One region of the Janthinobacterium sp. GW823-FHT03B06 genome, then DNA from elsewhere that is predicted to be linked to it. Evidence: predicted binding sites of a transcription regulator. Region 1 holds the regulator's gene; each other region holds the start of a gene.
What was found. Region 1 encodes FNR, which switches genes on or off when oxygen is low (the NO sensors DNR and NnrR bind a similar motif). Its sites were predicted from a motif close to TTGATNNNNATCAA; they were not measured.

Region 2: a site for FNR is predicted at 1,550-1,563, ahead of paaA (1,2-phenylacetyl-CoA epoxidase subunit PaaA). Genes of this name have one in related genera too.
Region 3: a site for FNR is predicted at 1,158-1,171, ahead of AC1RBA_RS26000 (hemerythrin domain-containing protein). Genes of this name have one in related genera too.
Region 4: a site for FNR is predicted at 1,564-1,577, ahead of ubiU (ubiquinone anaerobic biosynthesis protein UbiU). Genes of this name have one in related genera too.

What each region holds. Positions count from the first base shown of each region.
Region 1 covers NZ_JBXAJE010000003.1:723,727-727,231, forward strand. The annotation lists gene AC1RBA_RS14325 (response regulator) at 1-1,337, opposite strand, end outside; gene fnr (fumarate/nitrate reduction transcriptional regulator Fnr) at 1,577-2,335, shown strand; gene AC1RBA_RS14335 (FixH family protein) at 2,462-2,986, opposite strand; gene ccoG (cytochrome c oxidase accessory protein CcoG) at 3,133-3,505, opposite strand, start outside.
Region 2 covers NZ_JBXAJE010000006.1:354,299-357,803, reverse strand. The annotation lists gene paaC (1,2-phenylacetyl-CoA epoxidase subunit PaaC) at 1-148, opposite strand, end outside; gene paaB (1,2-phenylacetyl-CoA epoxidase subunit PaaB) at 163-447, opposite strand; gene paaA (1,2-phenylacetyl-CoA epoxidase subunit PaaA) at 476-1,465, opposite strand; gene paaX (phenylacetic acid degradation operon negative regulatory protein PaaX) at 1,733-2,662, shown strand; gene AC1RBA_RS20995 (hypothetical protein) at 2,898-3,152, opposite strand; gene AC1RBA_RS20990 (M14 family metallopeptidase) at 3,294-3,505, shown strand, end outside.
Region 3 covers NZ_JBXAJE010000011.1:69,484-72,988, reverse strand. The annotation lists gene AC1RBA_RS26010 (AGE family epimerase/isomerase) at 1-150, shown strand, start outside; gene AC1RBA_RS26005 (carbohydrate kinase family protein) at 147-1,079, shown strand; gene AC1RBA_RS26000 (hemerythrin domain-containing protein) at 1,343-1,795, shown strand; gene AC1RBA_RS25995 (diguanylate cyclase domain-containing protein) at 2,189-3,505, shown strand, end outside.
Region 4 covers NZ_JBXAJE010000010.1:42,051-45,555, reverse strand. The annotation lists gene ubiV (ubiquinone anaerobic biosynthesis protein UbiV) at 1-384, opposite strand, end outside; gene ubiU (ubiquinone anaerobic biosynthesis protein UbiU) at 463-1,500, opposite strand; gene AC1RBA_RS25110 (hypothetical protein) at 1,662-2,078, shown strand; gene AC1RBA_RS25105 (ribonucleoside triphosphate reductase) at 2,197-3,505, shown strand, end outside.

The sequences.
Region 1 (3,505 bases):
GCCTCGATCTTCGAATAATCGAGCACGTCGTTGAGGATGCCCAGCAGCGACTGGCCCGCCACGCGCACCATGGTCAGATACTTGCGCTGTTCCGTATCGAGCTTGGTATTGCCCAGCAAATACACCATGCCCAGCACGGCATTGAGGGGCGTGCGGATTTCATGGCTCATGTTGGCCACGAAATCGCTCTTCGCGCGGTTGGCCGCCTCGGCCCGGTCGCGCTCCTGTTCCAGCTCCGCCGCGCGCGATTCGAGCTCCTGCTGCAAGCGGTCGCGCTCGCTCATCAGGCCGTTGAATGCTTCCGTCAGCTCGCCGATCTCGTCGCGCTGCTGCACGGGCACGGGAGTGAAACGGCTGCCGCTGGTGCGCAGCGCCTGCAGGGTGTCGCGCAGGCGCACCAGGGGCGAGAGCAGGCGCACGGTGACCCAGCCCAGCACGGCTGCGGCCAGCAGCGAGGCGAGGATGCTCCACAGCACCAACCGGTACAGCACGCCGTCGAACGGTTCGAAGGCGTCGTCGAGGGGCAGCGAGGCGGCCAGCAGCCAATTTACGGATTTCAGGCGCTTGAAGCTGTTGACGGCCGTGATGCCGCGGCTGTTGGTGCTGACCATGGTGCCTTCGCCATCGTCCTTCAGCAGCCGGGTGGTCGTCAGGTTGGCGTTCGGCAGGCGCGGCTGCAGCAAACGGCTGGTGTCGGGATGCAGCACATAGCGCGGCACGGCGCCGCGCGTGAGGACGAAGTAATAGCCGCTCTTGCCGATCTTTTCCGAGCGCAACCTCCCCAGCAGGTTATCCTTGTACAGGCGCAGCACGCCGATCACCACGCCGGCCACCTGGCCATCGGCGCCCAGCACGGGCGCGACCATCTGCACGATGGGCATGCCGCTCGATTTGCCCAGCATCGGCTCGGTGATCATGGGCTGGCGCGTGCGCAGCACGGTCTGGAAATACTCGCGCTCGGCGACGTTGATGCCGGCGCGCCCCGCCACTTCCGGCATGTCGGCCACGACGGCGCCGTGCGCGTCGAGCACCAGCACGTCGTCGAACAGCACCAGCATCGAGCGGCGCGAATAGTATTCGCGCAATTGGGCGGGCTGGGTGATCAGTTCTGGCGGCTGCTGCCGGGCCGTCAGGGTGACGATCTGCAGCAGCATGCCCAGCTTGTCGTCGAGCTCGGCGGCGGTGCGGCTGATCAGGGACGACTGCTGGCTCAACAGTACCTTGGTGAAATCGTCGCGCATGTGCTGCACCTGGATCATGGTGACCAGCGCGATCATGGCGATCGAGGTCAGGCTGGTGGCCAGCGCGACTTTTGCTTTGATGCCGAGAGGCTTCATGATTTCCTTTTCAGTACCGGGCGGCACAGGCGGCAGATAATGCTGTCAGGAATTTTCCTATCAATACCCCAGCTTGGCAAGCGCCGCCACGCAAATTGCCCTCTCCGCATGGGCTTTTGACGATGTTGCCATATAATTAAAGTCGGAACGTCGTTTATTCAGCGAAATTGCGGTGAAATTGGCACACGGCAACCCTGTATGCAGTAAACTTGTTGTTGCATTTTCTAAAAGGTACCGACATGACTGAAGCGCTACTCACTCCAACCTCGCCCACAGTGACCGTGGAAGCGTTGCGTGCGCGATGCTCGACCTGCAGCATGCATCAATTGTGTCTGCCGATGGGCCTCGACGTGGGCGACATGGACAGACTGGACCAGATCATCGGCCGCCGCCGCAAGATCGTGCGCGGCGCTTCGCTGTTCCGCATCGGCGACTCGTTCCAGAACCTGTATGCGATCCGTCTGGGCCACTTCAAGACCTACCAGATCAATCCGGGCGGCGAAGAGCAGGTGACGGGTTTCCAGATGGCGGGCGAACTGCTGGGCATGGACGCCATCAGCGCCGACCGCCACCACTGTAATGCGGTGGCGCTGGAAGACAGCGAAGTGTGTGAAATCCCGTTTTCCAGCCTGGAACAATTGCTGGGTAATATGCCGACCCTGCTGCGCCATTTCCACCGCATGATGAGCCAGGAAATCACGCGCGAGCAAAGTGTCATGCTGTTGCTGGGCAACATGCAGGCGACGCAGCGTTTTGCCGCCTTTATCGTCAACCTGGCGTCGCGCTATGAAGCGCGCGGCTATTCGGCCAGCAAATTTCAGTTGCGCATGTCGCGCGAGGAAATCGGCAACTACCTGGGCCTGACCATCGAAAGCGTCAGCCGTTTATTGTCGAAATTCAAGAAGGAAGGCTGGCTGCGCGTCTCCAACCGCGAGATCGAGATCTTGCAGCCGGCCAAGCTGAAAGCCATTACGGCCGGTACCGACGTCTGCAAGTAACAGCACCGTCAAAACCTACTGCGCGTCGTGCTTTGCGGCCTGCGATGCTCGCTGTGCTATAGCACAGCTGTGCTTCTCAGCCACAAATCACTGCCGCTCGCTACGGTTTTTTCCCGGCGCTGTACGTTATAGCTCTTCATCCGCGTGCAGCGCGATGCTGCGTTGCACGGGCCAGGTCCAGATGCCGGACAGGCGCCACTCGCGTTTGTCGTTTTCCACCAGCACTTGCCAGCGGCTGCGCTCGAGCATCGGCAGCGCCACGGAAAAATTGCCGGCCGCATCGGGCTGCACCAGCAGCTTGATATCCTTTTCCGGCAGGGTCGCATGCGCCAGGTGCAGCTGCAAAGGCCCCTGGTACGCCTTGCCGAAGCTGTGCACGGAGCCGCTCAGGCGCGCTGCAGCGACGTCATACGACAGGGTCGTATCCATGGCCAGGTCGCTGGCGATCGTGTCGCGCTTCAAATCCTGGTTGATCGCCTTGCCCTGCTTGTAATAGTCGCCCACCACCAGCGCATCGGGCTGCGTAAACGCGATATAGCCCATGAAGCTGCCGACGACCACGGACAGGCCGGGACCGATCATCAGCAGCCATGGCCAGCGGTGTTTGTACCACGGGGCAACGGGAGGTTGCAGTTTCAGACTGTCGGACATTGTGTTCTCCTTGGGGGCGGACCCTTTGGGTCCGCCCCCAGCTTTTGCTTCCGGGTTGAAAATCAAGTGACCCTAACGCATGATTGATGATACCCCTACGGCGAAATAACGGGGTCGGACCCGGAGGGGCCGACCCCAAATCAACATCACCGCGGCACGATGAACACCGCGCTTTCGCGCACATGCAGCGACGGGTCGTCCAGCGAGTGCAATTCGATCGCAATCTTGTTCGAGCCCTTCTCGCCGACGCCGTGCGGCACGCGCAGGCGGATCGGCCAGCCCAGCGTTTCCGTCGGCTGCAAGGTCACTTCGTCGCGCGTCAGCAAGGTCAGACCCGGCAAGCCGGATGCGCTGATTTTGAAATGCTGGCTTTGCTCGGACGTGTTCATGATCTGCAGGCGGTAGACGTTTTCGATCATGCCGTCTTCCACTTCGCGTCCCATCGAACCGCGGTCGCGGATCACGTCCATCTTCAGGGGCGTGCGCAGGGCCAGCGACGTACACACGGCGATGATGATC
Region 2 (3,505 bases), on a different contig from region 1:
GCGTCTGGCCCAACAGATCGAGCGCCACGTTGGTCAGCGCCATGTCTTCTTCCAGCGCCGGTCCCTTGCCGCACAGCTGCGACAGCTGCTGGCTGAGGATCAGGGCGTTGTCGCCCAGGCGCAAAAGGTAGTTGACCTTGTCATCCATTGCAGGCGCTCCCATCACAGGTTCTTGACTTCTTCCGGCATCGGGAAGAAGGTGGGATGGCGGTATACCTTGCTGTTCGACGGTTCGAACAGGGCGCCCTTGTCGCCGGGGCTGCTGGCGACGATATCGGCCGCGCGCACCACCCAGATGCTCACGCCTTCATTGCGGCGCGTGTAGACGTCGCGCGCATGGTTGACCGCCATCGCGGCGTCGGAGGCGTGCAGGCTGCCCACATGCTTGTGCGCCAGGCCGTGCTGGCTGCGGATGAAAACTTCCCACAAAGGCCATTCTTTGCTCATGTTGCTATCCCCTATCTGTCTTATGTAATTACGCTGCTGCTTTGTTGGCGGCTTGCTTGTCGGCATAGGCGACCAAGGCACCGCGGAACCATGCACCGTCTTCATACGCTTTCACGCGCGTTTGCAAACGCTCGCGGTTGCACGGGCCATTGCCCTTCAGGACATTGTTGAACTCGGACCAGTCGATCTCGCCGAATTCATAATGGCCCGTTTCCGCGTTGAACTTCAGGTCGGGATCGGGCACGGTCAGGCCCAGGTATTCGATTTGCGGCACGGTCTGGTCGACCATGCGCTGGCGCAATTCATCGTTCGAGAACAGCTTGATGCGCCATTGCGCCGATTGGGCGCTGTTGACGGAGGCGGCGTCGGACGGGCCGAACATCATCAGCGACGGCCACCACCAGCGGTTCAAGGCATCTTGCGCCATGGCTTTCTGTTCGGGCGTACCCTTGCACAGCGACATCATGATGTCGTAGCCCTGGCGCGCATGGAACGATTCTTCCTTGCAGACGCGGATCATGGCGCGCGCATACGGACCATAGGAGCAGCGGCACAGGGGAATCTGGTTGATGATGGCGGAACCGTCGACCAGCCAGCCGATGGCGCCCATGTCGGCCCACGACAGGGTGGGATAGTTAAAGATGCTGGAATATTTGGCTTTGCCCGAGTGCAAGGCGGCCAGCAAATCGTCGCGCGAGACGCCCAGGGTTTCCGCGGCGCTGTACAGGTACAGGCCGTGGCCCGCTTCGTCCTGGATCTTCGCCAGCAGGATCGACTTGCGTTTCAGGGTCGGTGCGCGCGTGACCCAGTTACCTTCAGGCAATTGGCCGACGATTTCCGAGTGCGCGTGCTGCGAAATCTGGCGGATCAGCGTCTTGCGGTAGGCGTCCGGCATCCAGTCCTTGGCCTCGATCTTGATGCCTTCGTCGATGCGCGCCTGGAAAGCGCGCTCTTCCTGGCCCATGTCGTCGATGGAGCGGACGTTCTTGAGGCCGGTTTCAACCATTTGTGCGTACATGATGTGTCTCCCATGTCTTTGATTTTGCGCAGCAACGCGGTGCGATAAACAGATAATACGATACAAAAAACGATTTGCATACACTTGATGTGAATCATTTTAAAAAATCGTATCTTGTGCAGCTTTTTTGTGCGTATGATATTGCTTATGAGAAAACACCATGGGGCGCTACCCGCGCTTCCGGCAAATTATTGCCGCGCTACCCGCGCAGCCAAGTAAACTGCTGCTTTTATTGAACCGACCGCAACACGGCCAGACCGGAACCACATGAAGAACACCCGCTGCACGGCATGGATAGCCGATTTCCTGGAAAGCGACCCACCGCGCTCGAAGTCCCTGGTGATGACCATCTTCGGCGACGCCATCGTGCCGCGCGGCGGCGCCATCTGGCTGGGGAGCCTGATCGAACTGCTGGCGCCATTCGGCGTCAATGACCGGCTATTGCGCACCAGCGTGTTCCGCCTGGCGCAGGAAGGCTGGCTCAGCTCGCAGCGCGACGGCCGCCGCAGCGCCTATGCGATACGCCCGGAGGCGCTGGCCCGCTTCGAACGCGCCTACCGCCGCATCTACGCGCCGCTGGTCGTGCATTGGGATGGCAGCTGGACCCTGGTGATCGGTCCGGCCGGCAGCATCGGCGCCGCCGAACGGGGCGCGCTGCGCAAGGAATTATTGTGGGCGGGCTACGGCTTGATCTCTCCCGGCATCTTTGGCCATCCGGCCAGCAATGCGGAGGCGCTGGAAGATATCCTCGTGCGCAACGAGGTGCAGGGCAAGCTGTATGTCTGCCACACAACAGAGTTGCCGGGTGTCAGCACGCGGCCCCTGCGCGACATGGTGGGCGACTGCTGGGACTTGTCGGAAGTGATGGCCGGCTACGAAAAATTCATCGCCAGCTTCCAGCCGCTGCTGACCCTGCTGCAGGAAGAACCCGTGTTCGATGCGGAGCAGGCGTTCGTCATCCGCTCGCTGCTGACGCACGCCTACCGCCGCGTGCAGTTGCACGACCCGCAACTGCCCGTCGAGCTGCTGCCCGAACCGTGGCCTGGCACGCAAGCCTATGCGCTGGCGCGCGACCTGTACCGCATCACGTATGCACCTGCTGAGGAACACATCCTGGCCACCCTGCGTCGCGAGGATGAGCACGCGCCGGACGTGGAGCCGTGGTTTTACGAACGCTTCGGCGGACTGAACACCTGATAAAACGTCCATGGCGGCGTTGCAGGGCCTGGGCGTACGTTCGTACTGCCTGCGGCCCTGCGCCTTGCCCTGGCCATTTTTCAGGTGTTCAGGAATAAGAACACCTATCAAAACCTACTGCGCGTCGGTATTTGCGGCCTGCGATGCTCACTGTACCTTCGTACAGTTGCGCTTCTCAACCACAACTCCCTTCCGCTCGCTACGGTTTTGTTAGGTGTTGTAAGTCACCGCCTGCTCACTGTTTTGCCACCACCTGCTTGGCCCCCGCCAGCAAATCCTGCCCCAGCTTTTCCAGCGCATTGGCCTGCACCAGCATGGTGTCGAGGATGGCCACATTGAAGGTGAATTCGGCCGGCGTCGTATAGCCAGGGAAACGTATGATGCGCAGCAATTCCTGCAAGGTCGTGCCCTTGCCCAGGTGCGCAAGCGCGTCGCTGAGGGCGCTGATTTTCTTTTCCAGTTCGCGTATGTGGTTGCTATGGTCGTCCATGATGATCTCCCCATGTCGGAGCTTCCACGTTAGCAAAGCATGTCCGTCATCGTTTGCGCCAGCACAAAGGCCACCGCAAAACAGGTATCATCGCGCCATTGCACACGATGCAAAACCCATACGTTTTTATCAGGAACACTCATGACCATTAAAATCAGCCAGCAATTCGACGCCGGCGCGATCGAGGTGCTGCGCGCCGACGATGCCCAGTCCATCGAACTGAACATCCGCAAGGATTCCCACGCCGACATCACGCAGTGGTTTTACTTCCGCCTGCAAGGCGCGCAAGGCGAGGCGTGCACGATCCGCTTCATGAATGCCGGCAAGTCCGCCTACCCGGACGGCTGGAAAGA
Region 3 (3,505 bases), on a different contig from region 1:
TTCGTCGACCACGAACACGGCGCCTGGTACCGCATCCTGACGCCGGAAAACCAGAAAATCAGCAACGAGAAAAGCCCGGCCGGCAAGACCGATTACCACACCATGGGCGCCTGCTATGAAGTGTTGAGCGTGATCGGCGGTGCCGTATGAGCGCCGCCTTCCCGCGCGAATTTCCACAATTCGTGTCGGCCGGCGAAGCGCTGACGGACATGCTGCGCACGGGGCCGGACGCCTGGAGCAGCCAGGTGGGCGGCTCGACCTGGAACGTGGCGCGCGTGATGGCGCGCCTGGGCGTGCCCAGCGCCTTTGCCGGCGCCGTCAGCCTCGACGTCTTCGGCGACGCGCTGGCGCAAGCGACCGACGCGGCAGGCCTGGACATGCGCTTCTTGCAGCGCCGCGCGAAATCGCCGCTGCTGGCCATCGTGCATGAACTGCATCCTCCCACGTATTACTTCATCGGCGACGACAGCGCCGACCTGCATTTCGACGCGGCGCAGCTGCCGGCCGGCTGGATGCAGGGCGCGCAATGGGTGCATTTCGGCGGCATCAGCCTGGCGCGCGAACCGCTGGCGGGCAAGCTGGTGGCGCTGGCGCAGGAGCTCAAGGCGGCTGGCGTGAAAATCAGCTATGACCCGAATTTCCGCATCATGATGGATGCGCGCTACGACGCCACCCTGCGCCGCATGACGGAGCTGGCCGACGTGATCAAGGTGTCGGACGAAGACCTGGCGGGCCTGTTCCGCCACGACGATATCGATGGCGCGTTTGCCGTGCTGCGCGGCTGGAATCCGCAGGCCACGTATTTGTATACGCGTGGCGCGCAAGGTGCGGCGCTGTACCGGGGCGAACAGACATGGCAGGCGGCCCCGCCCGCCATCGAGGTGGTCGACTCGGTGGGCGCGGGCGACGCCAGCATCGGCGGCTTGCTGTACAGCCTGATGTACCGGCCCTATGCGGACGGCGGCCAGCACTTGCGCTTTGCCGTCGCGGCCGGAGCAGGCGCCTGCCTGGCGGCCGGCGGCTCGCCGCCTTCGGTGGACCTGGTGGAATCGCTGGCGCAGCGCACGCAGCTGCGTTAAGTCGTATGGCGCGGTGCGCCGGCAGGCAGGCGCACCACGCATATTTTTTACGCAATGCAAAAATTTATCATGGTCAGCTTGATCTGCATCGAAACGCGTTGACCTTCCCGCCAGGCCTACCTTGACGTTGGCAATCCTCCTACATGCACGCCGCATGGCCCTGTCTAGAATGGGGACTTCATTGCACACCTGGAGAACACATCATGGCCACCCAATCCCATCAGGCAGCGTCCGTTTCCCAGCAAAATGCCGGTATGCAAGACATGGATGCGATCGAACTGCTGACGCAAGATCATCAGACGGTGAAGGACTTGTTCGAACAGTACGAGGGGCTCAGCGACAGGTCGCTCGCCAGCAAACGCAAGCTGGCGCTGAAAATCTGCGAGGAATTGAGCAAGCATGCGATGGCGGAAGAGGAAATCTTTTATCCGGCCGTGCGCGAGGCCAGCCGCCTGAACGAAGACTTGATCGACGAAGCCATCGTCGAGCACGCCTCGGCCAAGGAATTGATCGCGCAAATCGTCGCCATGGCGCCCGGCGAAGACTTGTACGACGCCAAGGTCAAGGTCTTGTCCAGGCAGATCGAGCAGCACGTACAGGAAGAGGAGGGCGAGATTTTTCCGCGCGCGCGCGAGGCGCAACTCGATCTGCTGGCCATGGGCGGCCAGATCGCGGCGCGCAAGGCGGAAATGCAAGTGCCCGGGATGCAGCCCTGAGCCTGCCTGGCCGCGTGTGACTAGCGCGCTGGCCCTGTCGACGCCCGTTACATCAAGGTAAGCGCCATCAGAGGATGCGTGGCGGGCGCCTGCTGGCGGCAGGCGGTTCACCGCCAGCGGTGCAAGTGGTGGAATCGTTGCTGGAGCGTACGATATGGCGATGATGTGGGGATGGCGTGTCTATTCAGCGGCGCCAGGGCGCCCTTTTTGCGAGAATAGGCGTAAGATTTGCTCTCTTGCCATGTCAAGAGCCTGTTCTGGAAGTGTATTCATCCGGGGATAGGTTCGAAGTCATGCGCTGACCAATATGCCGTGCTTCCCATTGCCATGCATGGCGCCACTTGGCCGGGTCCGTGTGCTTTACAGAGCACGGGCGCTGAGAAGGAAGTCCGCATGCATAAGATCTGGAAGTTTTTCAATCCCCGGAGCTTCAAATTCAAGATGACTGTGCTCGTGGGCGTACTGGTGCTGTGCGCAACGGGTTCTGTTGCGCTCACATCGCTGTCTGTCGCGCAAGGGCAGATGGTATCCGTCATCGGCAATCAGCAATATGCCTTGCTGACCAGTGCCGCGGCATATATCGACGAAGACTTGAATGCCAAGAAAGCGCTGCTCAAGGTGCTGGCGGAAGGGCTGCCTGCGGATGTGTATGAACATCCGCAGCGGATGCAGGCATTTATAGAAAATCATCCAACCCTGCGCGAGGAATTTTTTAATCTCGTCGCCTTTGATGCTACCGGGAAACTGATTGCCAGCATGAATGACCGGCGCGTGGCTGGCAAGCTCAATTTCGCTGCGCGCGAATATTTTATCGATACCGTGAAGCTCAGGGAAGGCGTGATATCGCGTCCATTCAAGAGCCAGCTGTCGGGCAAGCCCGTTGTGCTGGTAACCGAACCGATCTATGACAAAGCAGGAAAATTGCTGTATGTAATCGCTGGCGGTCTGAATTTGCAAAGCCCGACATTTTTTGGCCAGTGGGAGCAGCTCAAGCCGGGCAAGAGCGGTTATCTGTTCATGTTGACCGACGACGGCACGATACTCCACCATCCGGACCCGGCGCGCGTCCTGAAGCGGGTGCATGATGAAACGGGCGGCGCAACCCCTTCCACCTTGGCCGCATTGCGGGGATTCGACGGTTGGACGCAAGGTAAAACCAAGCTGGGCGTGCAGGCAATTATGACGTACAAGCATTTGCGCGCGGCAGATTGGATCATCGGCGCCGTCTATCCTGAAAGCGAGGCATTCACGCCGGTCACCGATATGTATGCCAAAGTCATCATTGCTTCGTCAGGCGTGGCCTTCCTGGCCAGTTGTGCCGGCTGGATCGCGGTGATGCTGCTCTTGCGTCCCTTGGGCGATCTGGGCCGGCATGTGGCGAGCATACGCTCAGGCAATGCCGATATTGCGGTGTTTGATATCGCCCGTAAAGACGAGTTTGGAAAGCTGAGCCGTGCATTCTATGCGCTGTCGCTGCAGAGGGAAGCGGCGGAAAACAACCTCGCCGCTCTGGCGCGTACTGACATGCTGACGGGCCTGCACAACAGGCGCATGTTTGACGAGGCGCTGGCCGCGGCATTGACGCGTGCGCGGCGCGCTGGCACGGGCCTGGCGCTGGCGTATCTGGATATCGACTATTTCAAAAAAATAAATGACACATATGGGCATGGTATCGGCGATCTGGTATTGATTGAATTTGCCAAACGGCTC
Region 4 (3,505 bases), on a different contig from region 1:
CGCCATCAGTTGCAGGCTGGGGCCATTGAACAGGTTCAAATGGGGGCCGGCGACGAAGGATGCGCCCTTTTCCATGCAATGCACGGCGCCCATGTCGTTGGCCTCGACGCCGTAGCGCCCATTGCCCGTGATGCGGCGCAGGGTCGCCAGTTCGGCGCCCGCCTCGATCAGCGCCTGCGTCGACAGCACCACTTCCTTGCCGGCGGCGGCCAGCATGTCGGCGATATCGAGCCAGTCGGCCAGGCGCAGCTCATGCCGGCGCGAGCAGACGGTTTCGCCCAGGTACACGATATCGACGGCGGTGCCGGCGATCTGCTGGTAAAACTCGAAGACGGTGGCGCGCGGCCAGTAGTACAGCAAGGGACCCAAAGAGAGTTTTAGCATGCCTTTTCCAATATTTTTTTAAGTGACAAAACCGTAGCGAGCGGCTCGCGGCGGGGCCGAGAAGCGCAGCAGGTTTTGCTATTTCCAGGAGCGGTGATACGCGCCCAAGGTGTGCTGCTGGCCTTCGGCCAGCTTGTCCATGGCCGCCATCCAGCCCGGCTTGACGGCGTAGCGCGCATTGCCTTCGCGGCAGGCGTCGATCGCTTCGCGCCACACGCGCGTCACCTGCGCCACATACGCGGGGCTGCGCTGGCGCCCTTCGATCTTCACGGCGCGCACGCCCATGGCGATCAGCTGCGGCAGCAGCGCCAGCGTGTTCAGGCTGGCCGGCTCCTCGATGGCGTAATACTCTTCGTCGTTGACTTCGAAACGCCCCTTGCACAGGGTCGGATAGCTGGCGTTTTCGCCCGGTGCGTAGCGGTCGATCAGCACGCCGTTCAGGCGCGATTCGAGGCCGTTCGGCGTTTCCAGCCAGCGCACGGATTTCGCCGGCGAGCACACGCCGTGCGTGTTCGGCGCCTCGCCCGTCGCATACGACGACAGCGCGCAGCGCCCTTCGACCATCACGCACAGGCTGCCGAAGCCGAAGACCTCGATCTCGACGTCCGTCTTGGCGATCAGTTGCTCGACCTGCGCCATCGACAGCACGCGCGGCAGCACGGCGCGGGCGATGCCGAAGTGTTCCTGGTAAAAATTGATCGCTTCGTAGTTGGTGGCCGAGCCTTGCACGGACAGGTGCAGGCGCAGCTGCGGGTGATGCTCGCTTGCATACGCCATCAAGCCCGGATCGGCGACGATCATGGCGTCGATGCCGGCTTGCGCGGCGCGGTCGATGGCGCTGCGCCACACGGCCCAGTTGTGCGGCTGCGGATAGGTATTCAGCGCCAGCAGCACCTTGCGTCCATATTGGTGGGCGTAGCGCACGCCCTCGGCGATGGCCTTTTCGTCGAAATTGAGGCCGGCGAAATTGCGTGCATTGGTGGCATCGCGAAAACCCAGGTACACGGTGTCGGCGCCATTGTCGACGGCCGCTTTCAAGGCGGGCAGGCTGCCGGCGGGGCAGACCAGTTCCAGCGGTCCGGCCACGCGGGTGGCGGTAGTTGATTCAAGCATCATGATATTCACAGTCCTGTATCGGCTCAGGGTGCAGACTATAGCCCCGCCCATACCGCCCAGTCCTTGACACAGGTGAAGGAATGCATGCATGGCTGGCGCGCGTTCAACTTGCTTGACCTGGCTGTAAAATGCCCCACTTTTTCCCTATCCGATTGCCCGCCATGACCCGCAAACCGCTGCTGATTTTCCTGCTCACCCTGTTCCTCACCGCGCTGCAGGTGCAGTGGGCCGGCCCGCCCGATGGCTATGACGCAGGGACCATCTCCGTGCTGTCGCCGGAAGTGCTGGGCGCGTATCCGGGCGTGCTGCTGCTGTTCCTGCTGGCCGTGTTCGCGCGCCGCAAGATGCCGCTGCTGCGTCAGGCCGCCATCTGCACGGGCCTGCTGGCCGTCTACTGGCTGCTGGCGAACTACGTCACCTTCGACGCGCGCGTGGCCAGCTGGAGCACCTACACGCCGCTGGAAATCTGGATGCACGTGCTGCCCGCCTCCGTCGCCAGCGTGGCCGCCTGCGGCGCCGCGTTCTTTTGCGCGAGCTGGCTGATCCTGCGCGAAACGCGCTGGAACAAAAGCGGCTGACGTGGATTTTTCACCTGCATCAAGGATTCGTCACGCAACTGCACGCGCCCTTTGACGCCACTATATTTAGTGATTAATCTCCATAAAAACACCGCATGTTGTGTTTATTGGAGGTTTCATGACGACAAATGCAGTTTCCCCCACACGCGGCCAGGTCGATGTCGCCGCATCCATCAATGAATACCTGGACCGGCGCGACTGGCGTGTCAACGCCAACGCCAACCAGGGTTACTCGCTGGGCGGCCTGATACTCAATGTATCGGGCAAGGTCATCGCCAACTACTGGCTGGACCAGGTGTATCCGCCGGAAGTGGGCGCGGCGCACCGCGAAGCGGCGCTGCACATCCACGACCTCGACATGCTGGCCGGCTATTGCGCCGGCTGGTCGCTGCGCACCCTGCTGCATGAAGGCTTGAACGGCGTGCCGGGCAAGATCGAATCGGGCCCGCCCAAGCACATGTCGAGCGCCATCGGCCAGATCGTCAATTTTCTCGGCACCCTGCAAAACGAGTGGGCCGGCGCGCAGGCGTTCAGCTCCTTCGATACCTATATGGCGCCCTACATCCGCAAGGACAGCCTGCGCTATGAAGACGTGCGCCAGTACATGCAGGAGCTGATCTTCAACCTCAACGTGCCATCGCGCTGGGGCACGCAGACGCCGTTCACCAACCTCACTTTCGACTGGGTCTGCCCGGACGACCTGCGCGAGCAGATTCCCGTCATCGCCGGCCGGGAAATGGACTTCAGCTATGGCGAGCTGCAGGCGGAGATGGACATGATCAACCGCGCCTACATCGAGATCATGATGGCGGGCGACGCCAAGGGCAGGGTCTTCACCTTCCCCATCCCCACCTATAACATCACCGAGGATTTCGACTGGCATAGCGAAAACGCGGAACGCCTGTTCGAAATGACGGCCCGCTACGGCCTGCCCTACTTCCAGAACTTCATCAATTCGGAACTCAAGCCGAACATGATCCGCTCCATGTGCTGCCGCTTGCAGCTGGACTTGCGCGAACTGCTGAAAAGGGGCAATGGCCTGTTCGGCTCCGCCGAGCAGACGGGCTCCCTGGGCGTGGTGACGATCAACTGCGCACGCCTGGGCCACCTGTGGCGCGGCGACGAAGCGGCCTTGATGGCGGACCTGGACCGCCTGCTGGAACTGGGCAAGACCAGCCTGGAAATCAAGCGCCGCACCATCGAGGAACTGATGCAGCAGGGCCTGTTCCCGTACACGAAGCGCTACCTGGGCACCCTGCGCAACCACTTTTCCACCCTGGGCGTGAACGGCATCAACGAGATGATCCGCAATTTCAGCGGCGACGCCTGGGACATCACGTCCGCCGAGGGCCATGCGCTGGCGATCCGCCTGCTCGACCACGTGCGCGCCCGCATGGTGGCCTTCCAGGAAGAGACGGGCCATATGT